3 regions of the Streptomyces sp. NBC_01314 genome follow, and region 3 is predicted to be linked to each of the others. Evidence: predicted binding sites of a transcription regulator. Region 3 holds the regulator's gene; each other region holds the start of a gene.
The links. Region 3 encodes HrcA, which represses chaperone genes, less so after heat shock. Its sites were predicted from a motif close to TTNGCACTCNGNNNNNCNGAGTGCNAA; they were not measured.
Positions count from the first base shown of each region.

Region 1: a site for HrcA is predicted at 1,869-1,895, ahead of groES (co-chaperone GroES). Genes of this name have one in related genera too.
Region 2: a site for HrcA is predicted at 2,302-2,328, ahead of groL (chaperonin GroEL). Genes of this name have one in related genera too.

Region 1 covers NZ_CP108394.1:4,461,007-4,465,137, forward strand. Annotated here, with positions in the region: gene groL (chaperonin GroEL) at 1-1,260, opposite strand, end outside; gene groES (co-chaperone GroES) at 1,415-1,723, opposite strand; gene OG622_RS19480 (polysaccharide deacetylase family protein) at 1,985-2,779, opposite strand; gene OG622_RS19485 (polysaccharide deacetylase family protein) at 2,923-3,918, opposite strand; gene OG622_RS19490 (methyltransferase domain-containing protein) at 4,029-4,131, shown strand, end outside.
Region 2 covers NZ_CP108394.1:6,099,428-6,103,558, forward strand. Annotated here, with positions in the region: gene thrC (threonine synthase) at 1-964, shown strand, start outside; gene OG622_RS26805 (MoaD/ThiS family protein) at 1,115-1,390, shown strand; gene OG622_RS26810 (cold-shock protein) at 1,853-2,059, shown strand; gene groL (chaperonin GroEL) at 2,491-4,119, shown strand.
Region 3 covers NZ_CP108394.1:7,536,006-7,540,136, forward strand. Annotated here, with positions in the region: gene OG622_RS33220 (DUF3097 domain-containing protein) at 1-16, opposite strand, end outside; gene OG622_RS33225 (MBL fold metallo-hydrolase) at 59-814, opposite strand; gene hrcA (heat-inducible transcriptional repressor HrcA) at 1,151-2,167, shown strand; gene dnaJ (molecular chaperone DnaJ) at 2,168-3,301, shown strand; gene OG622_RS33240 (nitronate monooxygenase) at 3,484-4,131, shown strand, end outside.

The DNA.
Region 1 (4,131 bases), 3.1 Mb from region 3:
GACGAGCGCGGAGCCACCACCGGAGACGATGCCCTCCTCGACCGCGGCGCGGGTCGCGGAGATGGCGTCCTCCAGACGGTGCTTCTTCTCCTTCAGCTCCACCTCGGTGGCGGCGCCGACCTTGATGACGCACACGCCGCCGGCCAGCTTCGCGAGGCGCTCCTGGAGCTTCTCGCGGTCCCAGTCGGAGTCCGTGTTCTCGATCTCGGCCTTGATCTGGGCGACTCGGCCCTGAACGGCACCGGAGTCACCGGCACCGTCGACGAGCGTGGTGTCGTCCTTGGTGATGGTGACGCGGCGGGCGGAGCCGAGCACGTCCAGGCCGACCTGGTCGAGCTTGAGGCCGACCTCCTCGGAGATGACCTCGGCGCCGGTCAGCGTCGCCATGTCCTGCAGCATCGCCTTGCGACGGTCGCCGAAGCCGGGGGCCTTGACGGCGACCGCGTTGAAGGTGCCGCGGATCTTGTTCACGACCAGGGTCGACAGGGCCTCGCCCTCGACGTCCTCGGCGATGATCAGCAGCGGCCGGGAGGAGTTGGTCTGGATGACCTTCTCCAGCAGCGGCAGCAGGTCCTGGATGGAGCTGATCTTGCCCTGGTGGATGAGGATGTACGGGTCGTCGAGGACGGCCTCCATACGCTCCTGGTCCGTGACGAAGTACGGCGACAGGTAGCCCTTGTCGAAGGCCATGCCCTCGGTGAAGTCCAGCTCCAGACCGAAGGTGTTGGACTCCTCGACGGTGATGACACCGTCCTTGCCGACCTTGTCCATCGCCTCGGCGATGAGCTCGCCGACCTGAGTGTCCTGGGCGGACAGACCGGCGACGGCGGCGATGTCGGACTTCTCGTCGATGGGGCGGGCGGTCGCGAGGAGCTCCTCGGACACGGCCTTGACCGCGGCGTCGATGCCCTTCTTCAGGGCGGCCGGGGAGGCACCCGCGGCGACGTTGCGCAGGCCCTCGCGGACGAGCGCCTGGGCCAGCACGGTGGCGGTGGTCGTACCGTCACCCGCTACGTCGTTGGTCTTGGTCGCCACCTCCTTCACCAGCTGGACGCCGAGGTTCTCGTACGGGTCCTCGACCTCGACCTCACGGGCGATGGTCACACCGTCGTTGGTGATGGTGGGGGCGCCGAACTTCTTGTCGATGACGACGTTGCGGCCGCGGGGGCCGATCGTCACCTTGACCGTGTCGGCAAGCTTGTTGACGCCGCGCTCGAGGGCGCGACGGGCGTCCTCGTCGAACTTCAGGATCTTCGCCATGGGAGCGGTTCAGCCCTCTCGGAAAACGTGGGTGAAACGAACTGCGCCCCGAACGCCCGGCTTCATAAGGTCGCGGGGGCCCGGGGCGCAGCTCACATGCAATGTGCTTCCGTGGAAGCGGGTGCAGGATTTCCGGGGTGACCCCCGGAGCCCCTTACTTCTCGATGATCGCGAGGACGTCGCGAGCCGAGAGGACGAGGTACTCCTCGCCGTTGTACTTCACTTCGGTGCCGCCGTACTTGCTGTACAGCACGATGTCGCCGGTCTTGACGTCGAGCGGCAGGCGCTCGCCGTTCTCGAAGCGGCCCGGGCCCACGGCCAGGACGACGCCCTCCTGGGGCTTCTCCTTGGCGGTGTCCGGGATGACCAGGCCAGAGGCGGTGGTCTGCTCGGCGTCGAGCGGCTGGACCACAATGCGGTCCTCGAGCGGCTTGATGGCAACCTTGGAGCTGGTGGTCGTCACGATCCGACCTCCCCCTTCGGAGATCTCACGGGGTTAACTGTCTGAGGTGGCGACCAGGTGGATCCGTCGTCGCGGGTGCCGGACCTGCCCGTCGCTAGTTGGCACTCTCCAGGGGGGAGTGCCAGACCTGAGACTATGACCGCGATTAGCACTCGGTCAAGCGGACTGCTAATCGCGTGAGTCGCGGCGAGTCGTCGCGCGGCCGATCGCGAAGGCGTCGCGCGGGGGTGTCGGACGTCGGGCGCACCCGAGGGCGAGTGCTCAGAGATAGTCCTCCAGGCGGCCCACCGTCAGGCCCTGCTCCTGGATCCGGCGCAGCAGCCGCGTCGTCATCTCCGTGAGTGTGGAGCCCTTCAGCTGGTCCGGGCCCCGGAACTGGGCCAGGACGATGTCGCCGGGGCGGAGGCGGTCGCCGACGGCGTAGCGGAGGTCGTTGATCTGTATGGACGCGCGCCACAGGACGACGGCCGTGATGCCGCAGTCGGCGGCGGCGCGGAGCGTGGCGGTGTCGTAGACGCCGTAGGGCGGGCGGAAGAGGGTCGGCCGGACGCCGAAGAGCCGCTTCAGCTTGTTCTGCTGGCCGCAGATCTCGGCGCGCTGTCCGGCGTACGGCAGGCCGCGCAGGGCGGTGTGGTCGAGCGTGTGGTTCTGCACGGTCGCGCCGACGGCCCGCAGCCGCGCGAAGTGGCCGTATCCCGGCCCCACGACACTGTCCGTCAGGAACATGCTCACCGGCAGCCGCAGCTCACGCACCATGTCGACGAACCTCGGGTCCTTCTCGGCCCCGTCGTCGTACGTCAGGAAGACCACCTTGTCCCGGGTCGGAACGCGGTCGACGACGGGCGGCAGTCCGGGCCCGGACGCGCGGGGCTTCGACGGCCTGTCGGGACGATCGGGCGCGGGGGCGAGGGGGGTGGCGAGGCCCCAGCGGCGGTGTGGGGGCGGGGGGAGGGCGCGGGCGGTGCCGTCGGCGGGGCGGGCCCGCTCGGGGTGATCGGGGGCGCATCCGGCGACGGGCAGCACGGCGAGGGCCGCGAGAGCGGCGAGGGCGGCCAGGGCGCGGGCCGCCGAGGTACGGGCCGCCGGAACCCGCGCCCCCCGGCGTGCGTCGACCCGTGCCCCCCGGCGTGCGTCACGCCGCGCCCTCCGCCGTCCCCGCGCTTCACCCCTCCCGTGCGCCCAGCGCCCCGCGGCGGCCCTCACAGGTAGTCCTCCAGCCTCGCCACCGCGTAGCCCTCGGCGGTGGCCAGGTTCAGGAAGCGGCGGACCATGTCGGGCATGGAGCCGTTCCAGTCGGACTCGCCCCGGAAGTGGCTGAGGACGATGTCGCCGGGGCGGAGTTCGCGGTCCCCTTCGCGGTAGTCCCAGCGGTCGACGAAGACCTCCTCGTTCCAGAGGGGGACGGCCTTGACGCCGCAGGCCTTGGCGGCGCGGAGGGTGTCCCGGTCGTAACTCCCGTACGGCGGCCGGAAGAGCGTGGGCCGCTTGCCGTACCGCTTCTCGATCACGTCCTGCATGCCGCAGATCTCGTGCTTCTGGGCGGCGTAGGAGAGCGCGGGCAGGTGGCGGTGGTGGAGGGTGTGGTTGTTGAGGACCACGCCACGGTCCCGCATCCGAGCGAAGTAGCCGTAGTCCTCCTTGACCAGGTAGTCGCTGAGGAAGGCGGTGTACGGGATCTTCAGCTCGCTCGTCATCCGCAGGAACGCGGGGTCCTTCTCGGCGCCGTCGTCGATGGTGAGGAAGACCACCTTGTGGCGGGTGGGGACGGTCGTGAAGACCGGGGGGAGTCCGTCCTGCTCGTGGCGGTCGACCTCGAATCCCTTACGCGTCCTGAGCACCGGCTTCTCCTCCGGAGGCGCGGGCGCGAGCAGCGGCACCTCGGCCAGCCCCCAGCGCTTCGCGGCGGCGACCCGCGCGGCGTGCGCCCGGCGCAGGTTCCCGGCGTACGCGTCGAGGGCACGGGCGCCGGGCGCGTCGAGGAGCCGCTGACCGCCTTCCTGGCCGTGGACCGGCTCCTCGGTGCCCCGCCGCTCTTCGGATCCCCTCTCCGACGCCTCCTCGGCGCCACCCCCAGCACACCCGGACACGATGACCGCGGCGGCGAGCACGGCGACGCCGCACCGGACACCGCCGCTCCCTCTCCAGAAACTCGCCCGCTTCGCACTCTTTCCATCATTTTGTCGTACGAGTCGCATGGCGCCACATCCTCGCAGGGGAGCCCCGGCCCACGGCCCCGACACCGCCACCCGGCCCCCACCGTCCACCGACTGGCCCACGCCCCCTCCCCCTGACCGACAATGGCCCGGTGAACGCCCTGGACCCCGACGTCTTCCTCGCCCCTCTGCTCACCCCCGAGGGCCGCGCCCTCCTCGACGAGGTGCGCGACACCGAACCGGCGCGGGAACTGG
Region 2 (4,131 bases), 1.4 Mb from region 3:
CGTCGACACCGGCAAGCTCTTCATCAAGGACGACTCCGGCAACCCGACGCACTCCTTCAAGGACCGCGTCGTCGCCCAGGCGCTGGAGGCGGCCCGCGCGTTCGGCTTCACCACCCTCTCCTGCTCCTCCACGGGCAACCTGGCCGGCGCCGTCGGCGCCGCCGCCGCCCGCGCCGGTCTGCGGTCCTGCGTGTTCATCCCGCACGACCTGGAGCAGGGCAAGGTCGTCATGGCCGCCATCTACGGCGGCGAGCTCGTCGGTATCGAGGGCAACTACGACGACGTGAACCGCTTCTGCTCCGAGCTGATCGGCGACCCGGCCGGTGAGGGCTGGGGTTTCGTGAACGTCAACCTGCGGCCGTACTACGCGGAGGGCTCCAAGACCCTGGCGTACGAGATCTGCGAGCAGCTCGGCTGGCAGCTGCCCGACCAGCTGGTCGTGCCGATCGCCTCCGGGTCGCAGCTCACGAAGATCGACAAGGGGCTGCAGGAGCTGATCAAGCTCGGGCTCGTCGAGGACAAGCCGTACAAGATCTTCGGTGCGCAGGCGGAGGGGTGCTCGCCGGTGTCGGTGGCCTTCAAGGCCGGACACGACGTGGTGCGGCCCCAGAAGCCGAACACGATCGCCAAGTCGCTCGCGATCGGCAACCCGGCGGACGGGCCGTACGTGCTCGACATCGCGCGGCGGACCGGTGGGGCCGTGGAGGACGTGACGGACGAGCAGGTCGTCGAGGCGATCAAGCTGCTCGCGCGGACGGAGGGGATCTTCGCGGAGACCGCCGGCGGGGTGACCGTCGGGGTGGCGAAGAAGCTGATCGAGGACGGGCTTCTCGACCCGACGCTGACCACGGTCGTTCTCAACACCGGTGATGGCCTGAAGACGCTCGACGCGGTGGCCGGGACGGGACTGACCGCGACCATTCGGCCCAGCCTTGATTCGTTCCGTGCGGCCGGTCTCGCGTAAGGCCCGGTAGTCGTTCGTCTGCGGGTCCGTGGGGGCTGGTCGCGCCCACGCGGCGGTAGCCGCACATCCAGCACAGCCCCGCGCCCCTGAAGGGCCGGCACAGCCCCGCGCCCCTGAAGAGGCGCTGCACCCGACCGGAGGTCGTAAGTCATGAGCGTCAACGTCCGTATCCCCACCATCCTTCGTACCTACACCGGCGGTAAGGCCGAGGTGAGTGCCGAAGGTGCGACTCTCGCCGAGGTCATCGCCGATCTGGAGAAGAACCACAACGGGATCGCCGCCCGGGTTCTGGATGATCAGGGCAAGTTGCGGCGGTTCGTGAATGTGTACGTGAATGACGACGATGTCCGGTTCGAGCAGGGGCTGGAGACGGTCACGCCGGACGGCGCGGGCGTGTCGATCATTCCCGCGGTCGCCGGTGGCTGACCGCCGATCAGTACCGGTCGGTAGTAACCGTCGGTAACTTCGATTACCGAGAGTTCATCGAATTGCCCCCTCCGCGAGAGAAGCGGAGGGGGCAATTCTCTATGGTTGAGCACGGTACAGTTGGGGAAGCCGGTCCGATCGCCCTACTGATTTCATGCCGGGCGCATATCCGATCGAGCCGAGCGCCCTATATGAAGTAGCCAAAGTGTGTATGCCTTTTGCGTACTTCTTCCCTTTTGTGGGGCCCGACTTGCCCTGAATTCAGGCGAATTGTTCGTACATTCCCGACCGGTCGTGTCCAGAATTCTCGTCCGATTGACCTGTTGCAGAGGGCAGTTGGACAGATACATTCGGCCGCGGTCGACGCGTTCCGGCGCACACCCCCAACCGTTGGGGGGTGAGGTCTGACCCGGATCCGCGAAGTGTGGATCTGTGCAAGGGCCAGTAATAGGGGAGTTAGGCATGGCTCAGGGCACCGTCAAGTGGTTCAACGCGGAGAAGGGGTACGGCTTCATCGCGGTCGACGGTGGTGCGGATGTATTCGTCCACTACAGCGCGATTCAGATGGACGGTTACCGCACCCTGGAAGAGGGCCAGCGGGTCGAGTTCGAGATCTCGCAAGGCCAGAAGGGGCCGCAGGCGGACATGGTCCGACTCGCGGTCGGCTGAAGTAACGCGCCGGGTTTAACGCAGCGACGTTCTTCGTTCTTCATGGGAGGGCTCGCACCCCGTACAGGGGGTGCGAGCCCTCCTGTGTGTGCGGCCGGTGGCTGGTCCGTGCCCGTCCGTGCCCGTCCGTGCCCGTCCGCGTCCGGTCCGCGTGCGGTCACCGACGGGTCCGGGGCGGGGTCGCGCGGGGGGTCGCGCACGGGGGTGAGGGGGCGCGTTCACCTGCGGATCATCGAGAGGCGCTTGCACTCGACCATGCCGAGTGCTAATCATTGGCGTTAGCACTCTGAAGGTGAGAGTGACAATGAGGATCGGGTCGGTGAGGCCCGCAGGCCATGTGGGGCAAGGAACCACGAGGTCGGCGAGCCGTCCGTCGCGGGCGCCAGCACGGTCCGGAGAAATCCACCCCCTGTCCGGGAGGACCACTTCACATGGCCAAGATCATCGCGTTCGACGAGGAGGCACGGCGCGGCCTCGAGCGCGGCATGAACCAGCTCGCGGACGCCGTCAAGGTGACGCTCGGCCCCAAGGGCCGCAACGTCGTCCTCGAGAAGAAGTGGGGCGCCCCCACGATCACCAACGATGGTGTCTCCATCGCCAAGGAGATCGAGCTCGAGGACCCGTACGAGAAGATCGGCGCCGAGCTGGTCAAGGAAGTCGCGAAGAAGACGGACGACGTAGCCGGTGACGGCACGACGACCGCGACCGTCCTGGCCCAGGCGCTGGTCCGCGAAGGCCTGCGCAACGTCGCCGCGGGTGCCAACCCGATGGCCCTGAAGCGCGGCATCGAGAAGGCCGTCGAGGCCGTCTCCGGTGCGCTGCTCGACCAGGCCAAGGAGGTCGAGACCAAGGAGCAGATCGCCTCCACGGCCTCCATCTCCGCCGCCGACACCCAGATCGGCGAGCTCATCGCCGAGGCGATGGACAAGGTCGGCAAGGAAGGCGTCATCACCGTCGAGGAGTCGCAGACCTTCGGTCTGGAGCTTGAGCTCACCGAGGGCATGCGCTTCGACAAGGGCTACATCTCGGCGTACTTCGCGACCGACATGGAGCGCATGGAGGCCGTGCTCGAGGACCCCTACATCCTCATCGCCAACTCCAAGGTCACCAACGTCAAGGACCTGCTCCCGCTCCTGGAGAAGGTCATGCAGTCGGGCAAGCCGCTGCTGATCATCGCCGAGGACGTGGAGGGCGAGGCCCTCTCGACCCTGGTCGTCAACAAGATCCGCGGGACCTTCAAGTCCGTCGCGGTCAAGGCCCCGGGCTTCGGTGACCGCCGCAAGGCGATGCTGAACGACATCGCCATCCTCACCGGTGGCGAGGTCATCTCCGAGGAGGTCGGTCTCAAGCTCGAGAACACCTCCATCGACCTCCTGGGCCGTGCCCGCAAGGTCGTCATCACCAAGGACGAGACGACCATCGTCGACGGGTCCGGCTCCTCCGAGCAGGTCCAGGGCCGGGTCAACCAGATCCGCGCCGAGATCGAGAACAGCGACTCGGACTACGACCGCGAGAAGCTCCAGGAGCGCCTGGCGAAGCTCGCGGGCGGCGTGGCCGTCATCAAGGCCGGTGCCGCGACCGAGGTCGAGCTCAAGGAGCGCAAGCACCGCATCGAGGACGCCGTTCGCAACGCGAAGGCGGCCGTCGAGGAGGGCATCGTCGCCGGTGGTGGCGTGGCCCTGCTCCAGGCCTCCTCGGTCTTCGAGAAGCTTGAGCTGACGGGTGACGAGGCGACCGGCGCCAACATCGTGCGTCTCGCCCTGGAGGCCCCGCTCAAGCAGATCGCCGTCAACGGTGGTCTTGAGGGCGGCGTCATCGTCGAGAAGGTGCGCAACCTTCCCGTCGGCCACGGCCTCAACGCCGCGACCGGTGAGTACGTCGACATGATCGCCGAGGGCATCATCGACCCGGCGAAGGTCACGCGCTCCGCTCTGCAGAACGCCGCTTCCATCGCCGCGCTCTTCCTCACCACCGAGGCCGTCATCGCCGACAAGCCGGAGAAGGCCGGTGCCGGCGCCGGTGCCGGTGGCGGCATGCCGGGCGGTGACATGGACTTCTGATCGACCCTGGTC
Region 3 (4,131 bases):
GTGAGTACTGGCGCATTCGGATGACGATAGGAGAAGCCGCGCCCGGATGTCCCGGTGCTCAGCCCGACACGCCGAAGCGCCGTGCCAGCGCGTCCCGTTGGGCCCGTACGAACGCCGCGTCCACCACCGCCCCGTGGCCGGGCACGTACAGCGCGTCCTCGCCGCCCAGATCCAGGAGCCGGTCCAGGGCGGCCGGCCAGCGGGAGGGGATCGCGTCGGGGCCCGCCTGGGGTTCGCCGGACTCCTCGACCAGGTCCCCGCAGAACACGACCCCCGGAGACCCCGCCGAGCCCTCGGTGGCCGGCCGGCCCGGGACCAGGACCGCCAGGTCGTGGCCCGTGTGCCCCGGGCCCACGTTCGCCAGGAGCACCCGGACGTCACCGCCCAGGTCGAGCGTCCACTCGCCGGAGACATGGTGGCGTGGGTGTACGAGGAGGTCGGCGGCCTCGGCGGCGTCCCCCGGCGGGAGACCGTGGCGGACGGCGTCGGCGCGGAGGGTTTCACAGTCACGGGTCAGGACGCCGTCGACGCCCACCGCGCCGAAGACCTCCACCCCGGCGAACGCGGCCGCCCCGAAGGCATGGTCGAAGTGGGGGTGGGTGAGGGCGAGATGTGTCACATGGGCGCCACCGAGCAGGCGGCACGCCTCGGTGCGCAACCGCGCGCCCTCCCGCAGGCTCGAACCCGCGTCGATCATGAGGGCCGAACCGCCCCCGACCACCAGCCCGACCGTACAGTCCCAGCCGGGGAGGCGGCACCGTCCGACCCGGGGCGTCAATCCCTGCCATCCGCACTCTTCCCAAGTCACCGTCATGCGCCGACGCTAGCTGTAGCTCCCCGCGCGCCGGGTGAGGGAGGGTGTCGGAGGAGGCAGACGGGCGGGGTTCGGGTCGGCCGCGGGCGGGTCGAACGGTGCCGTGGCCACCGAGGGGCCGGCGGCCGGCGGCCCGGGTGGCGCCGACATCGTACGTACCAGTCGGTAGGAAGTGACCCGACATCGCCGGACAGGTCGGTACACGTCGGCATGCCATGGCTGGACCGGCCTTGCCGGGGGCGTACCCCACCGCCGTACACTGGGCGGGGAGTGTTGGCACTCGCCCGGGGTGAGTGCCAAGGGAGAGTCACAGGAGAGCGACTGGAGGTGTGCGCGGTGCTCAGTGAACGCAGACTCCAGGTGCTGCGCGCCATCGTCCAGGACTACGTGGGCACCGAGGAGCCGGTGGGTTCCAAGGCGCTCACGGAGCGGCACAACCTGGGTGTCTCCCCGGCGACCGTCCGCAACGACATGGCGGCGCTGGAGGACGAGGGCTTCATCGCCCAGCCCCACACCAGCGCGGGCCGCATCCCCACCGACAAGGGGTACCGGCTCTTCGTCGACAAGCTGGCCGGCGTCAAACCGATGACCCCGCCCGAGCGGCGCGCCATCCAGAACTTCCTGGACGGCGCCGTCGATCTCGACGACGTGGTGGCCAGGACCGTACGGCTGCTCGCGCAGCTCACCCGGCAGGTCGCCGTAGTGCAGTATCCGTCGCTCACGCGGTCGACGGTGCGGCACGTGGAGCTGTTGTCGCTGGCCCCCGCCCGGCTGATGCTCGTGCTGATCACGGACACGGGACGGGTGGAGCAGCGGCTGGTGGACTGCCCGGCGCCGTTCGGAGAAACGTCACTCGCGGATCTGCGCGCCCGGCTCAACAGCAAGATCGCGGGCCGCCGGTTCACCGACGTGCCGAGGCTGGTCGAGGACCTGCCCGAGGCGTTCGACGTCGAGGACCGGGGCACGGTCACCACGGTGCTCTCCACCCTGCTGGAGGCACTCGTCGAGGAGAGCGAGGAGCGGCTGATGATCGGCGGTACCGCCAATCTCACCCGCTTCGGACATGACTTCCCCCTCACCATCCGGCCCGTTCTGGAAGCCTTGGAGGAGCAGGTCGTCCTCCTCAAGTTGCTTGGCGAGGCCGGAGATTCGGGCATGACCGTACGCATCGGTCATGAGAACGCGTATGAGGGACTCAACTCCACGTCCGTCGTCTCCGTCGGTTACGGTTCGGGCGGCGAGGCAGTAGCGAAACTGGGCGTGGTCGGACCCACGCGCATGGACTATCCGGGAACGATGGGAGCGGTACGAGCGGTGGCACGGTACGTCGGACAGATCCTGGCGGAGTCCTGAGTGGCCACGGACTACTACGCCGTGCTCGGCGTGCGCCGCGACGCTTCCCAGGACGAGATCAAGAAGGCGTTCCGGAGGCTCGCGCGCGAGCTGCATCCGGACGTCAACCCCGATCCGAAGACCCAGGAGCGGTTCAAGGAGATCAACGCCGCTTACGAGGTGCTCTCGGACCCGCAGAAGAAGCAGGTCTACGACCTCGGCGGCGACCCGCTGTCCCAGGCAGGCGGCGGCGCGGGCGGCTTCGGCGCCGGTGGCTTCGGGAACTTCTCGGACATCATGGACGCCTTCTTCGGTACGGCGTCCCAGCGGGGTCCTCGGTCGCGTACGCGCCGGGGGCAGGACGCGATGATCCGGCTGGAGATCGACCTCGACGAGGCGGCCTTCGGTACGACGAAGGACATCCAGGTCGACACGGCCGTCGTGTGCACGACCTGCAGCGGCGAGGGCGCGGCTCCGGGTACGACCGCGCAGACCTGTGACATGTGCCGTGGTCGCGGTGAGGTCTCGCAGGTCACGCGGTCCTTCCTCGGTCAGGTCATGACCTCACGGCCCTGCCCGCAGTGTCAGGGCTTCGGCACGATCGTCCCGAACCCGTGCCCCGAGTGCGCGGGCGACGGGCGGGTGCGGTCGCGGCGGACGCTCACGGTCAAGATCCCGGCCGGTGTCGACAACGGCACCCGGATCCAGCTGGCCGGTGAGGGCGAGGTCGGGCCCGGTGGCGGTCCCGCCGGTGACCTCTACGTCGAGATCCACGAGCTGCCGCACTCGACGTTCCAGCGACGTGGCGACGATCTGCACTGCACGGTGACGATCCCGATGACGGCGGCGTCTCTCGGTACGAAGGTGCCGCTGGAGACGCTGGACGGTCTGGAGGAGGTCGACATCCGGCCCGGGACACAGTCCGGGCAGTCGATCCCCCTGCACGGGCGGGGTGTCACGCATCTGCGGGGCGGCGGCCGTGGCGATCTGATCGTCCATGTCGAGGTCCAGACGCCGTCGAAGCTTGATCCTGAGCAGGAGGGGCTGCTGCGGCAGCTCGCCGTGCTGCGCGGGGAGGAACGGCCCACGGGGCAGTTCCAGCCCGGGCAGCAGGGCCTGTTCTCGCGACTGAAGGACGCGTTCAACGGGCGCTGACCGCTGGTACGCCGGGTGCGGGTGATGCGTGGCTGGTCGCGCCCGCCCGGCGGTCCCGCACCTGTCACGGTCCCGCGCCCCTTACCGGGCCAGGGCCCTTACGGCCTCGCGCCCCTTACCGGGCCGGGGCCCGCGCTCTTCCCCGATTCGGCGAAGTCCGGTGGGCATGGCAACATGCCGTCATGTCCTCCGCACTGACCGATCTCGTCCCGCTGCCGATCGTGCAGGCCCCGATGGCGGGCGGTGTGTCCGTGCCGCAGCTGGCCGCCGCCGTGTCCGAGGCGGGCGGGCTGGGGTTCCTCGCCGCCGGGTACAAGACGGCCGACGGGATGTATCAGGAGATCAAGACGCTCAGGGCGCTCACCTCGCGCCCTTTCGGCGTGAACCTGTTCATGCCGCAGCCGGAGTACCCCGGTGCAAGCACCGGCTCCACCGGAGCGGCTGACGCCGCGCCCCCTGCTGCCGCCGCCGTCGAGGTGTACGCGGAGCAGCTGGCCGGTGAGGCCACCTGGTACGACTCCGAGCTGGGCGACCCCGACAGCGGGCGCGACGACGGCTACGAGGCCAAGCTCGCGGTGCTGCTCGACAACCCCGTGCCGGTGGTGTCGTTCCACTTCGGCTGTCCGACACCCGAGGTCATCGAGTCCTTCGCCCGCAAGGGCACCCTCACCCTGGTCACCGCGACCTCGGCGGAGGAGGCCCAGGCCGTGGAGCGGTCCGGGGCCCATGCCGTGATCGTGCAGGGCGTCGAGGCGGGCGGCCACCAGGGCACCCACCGGGACGACCCCGAGCGGGACTGCGCCGGCATCGGCCTGCTCTCCCTGGTCACC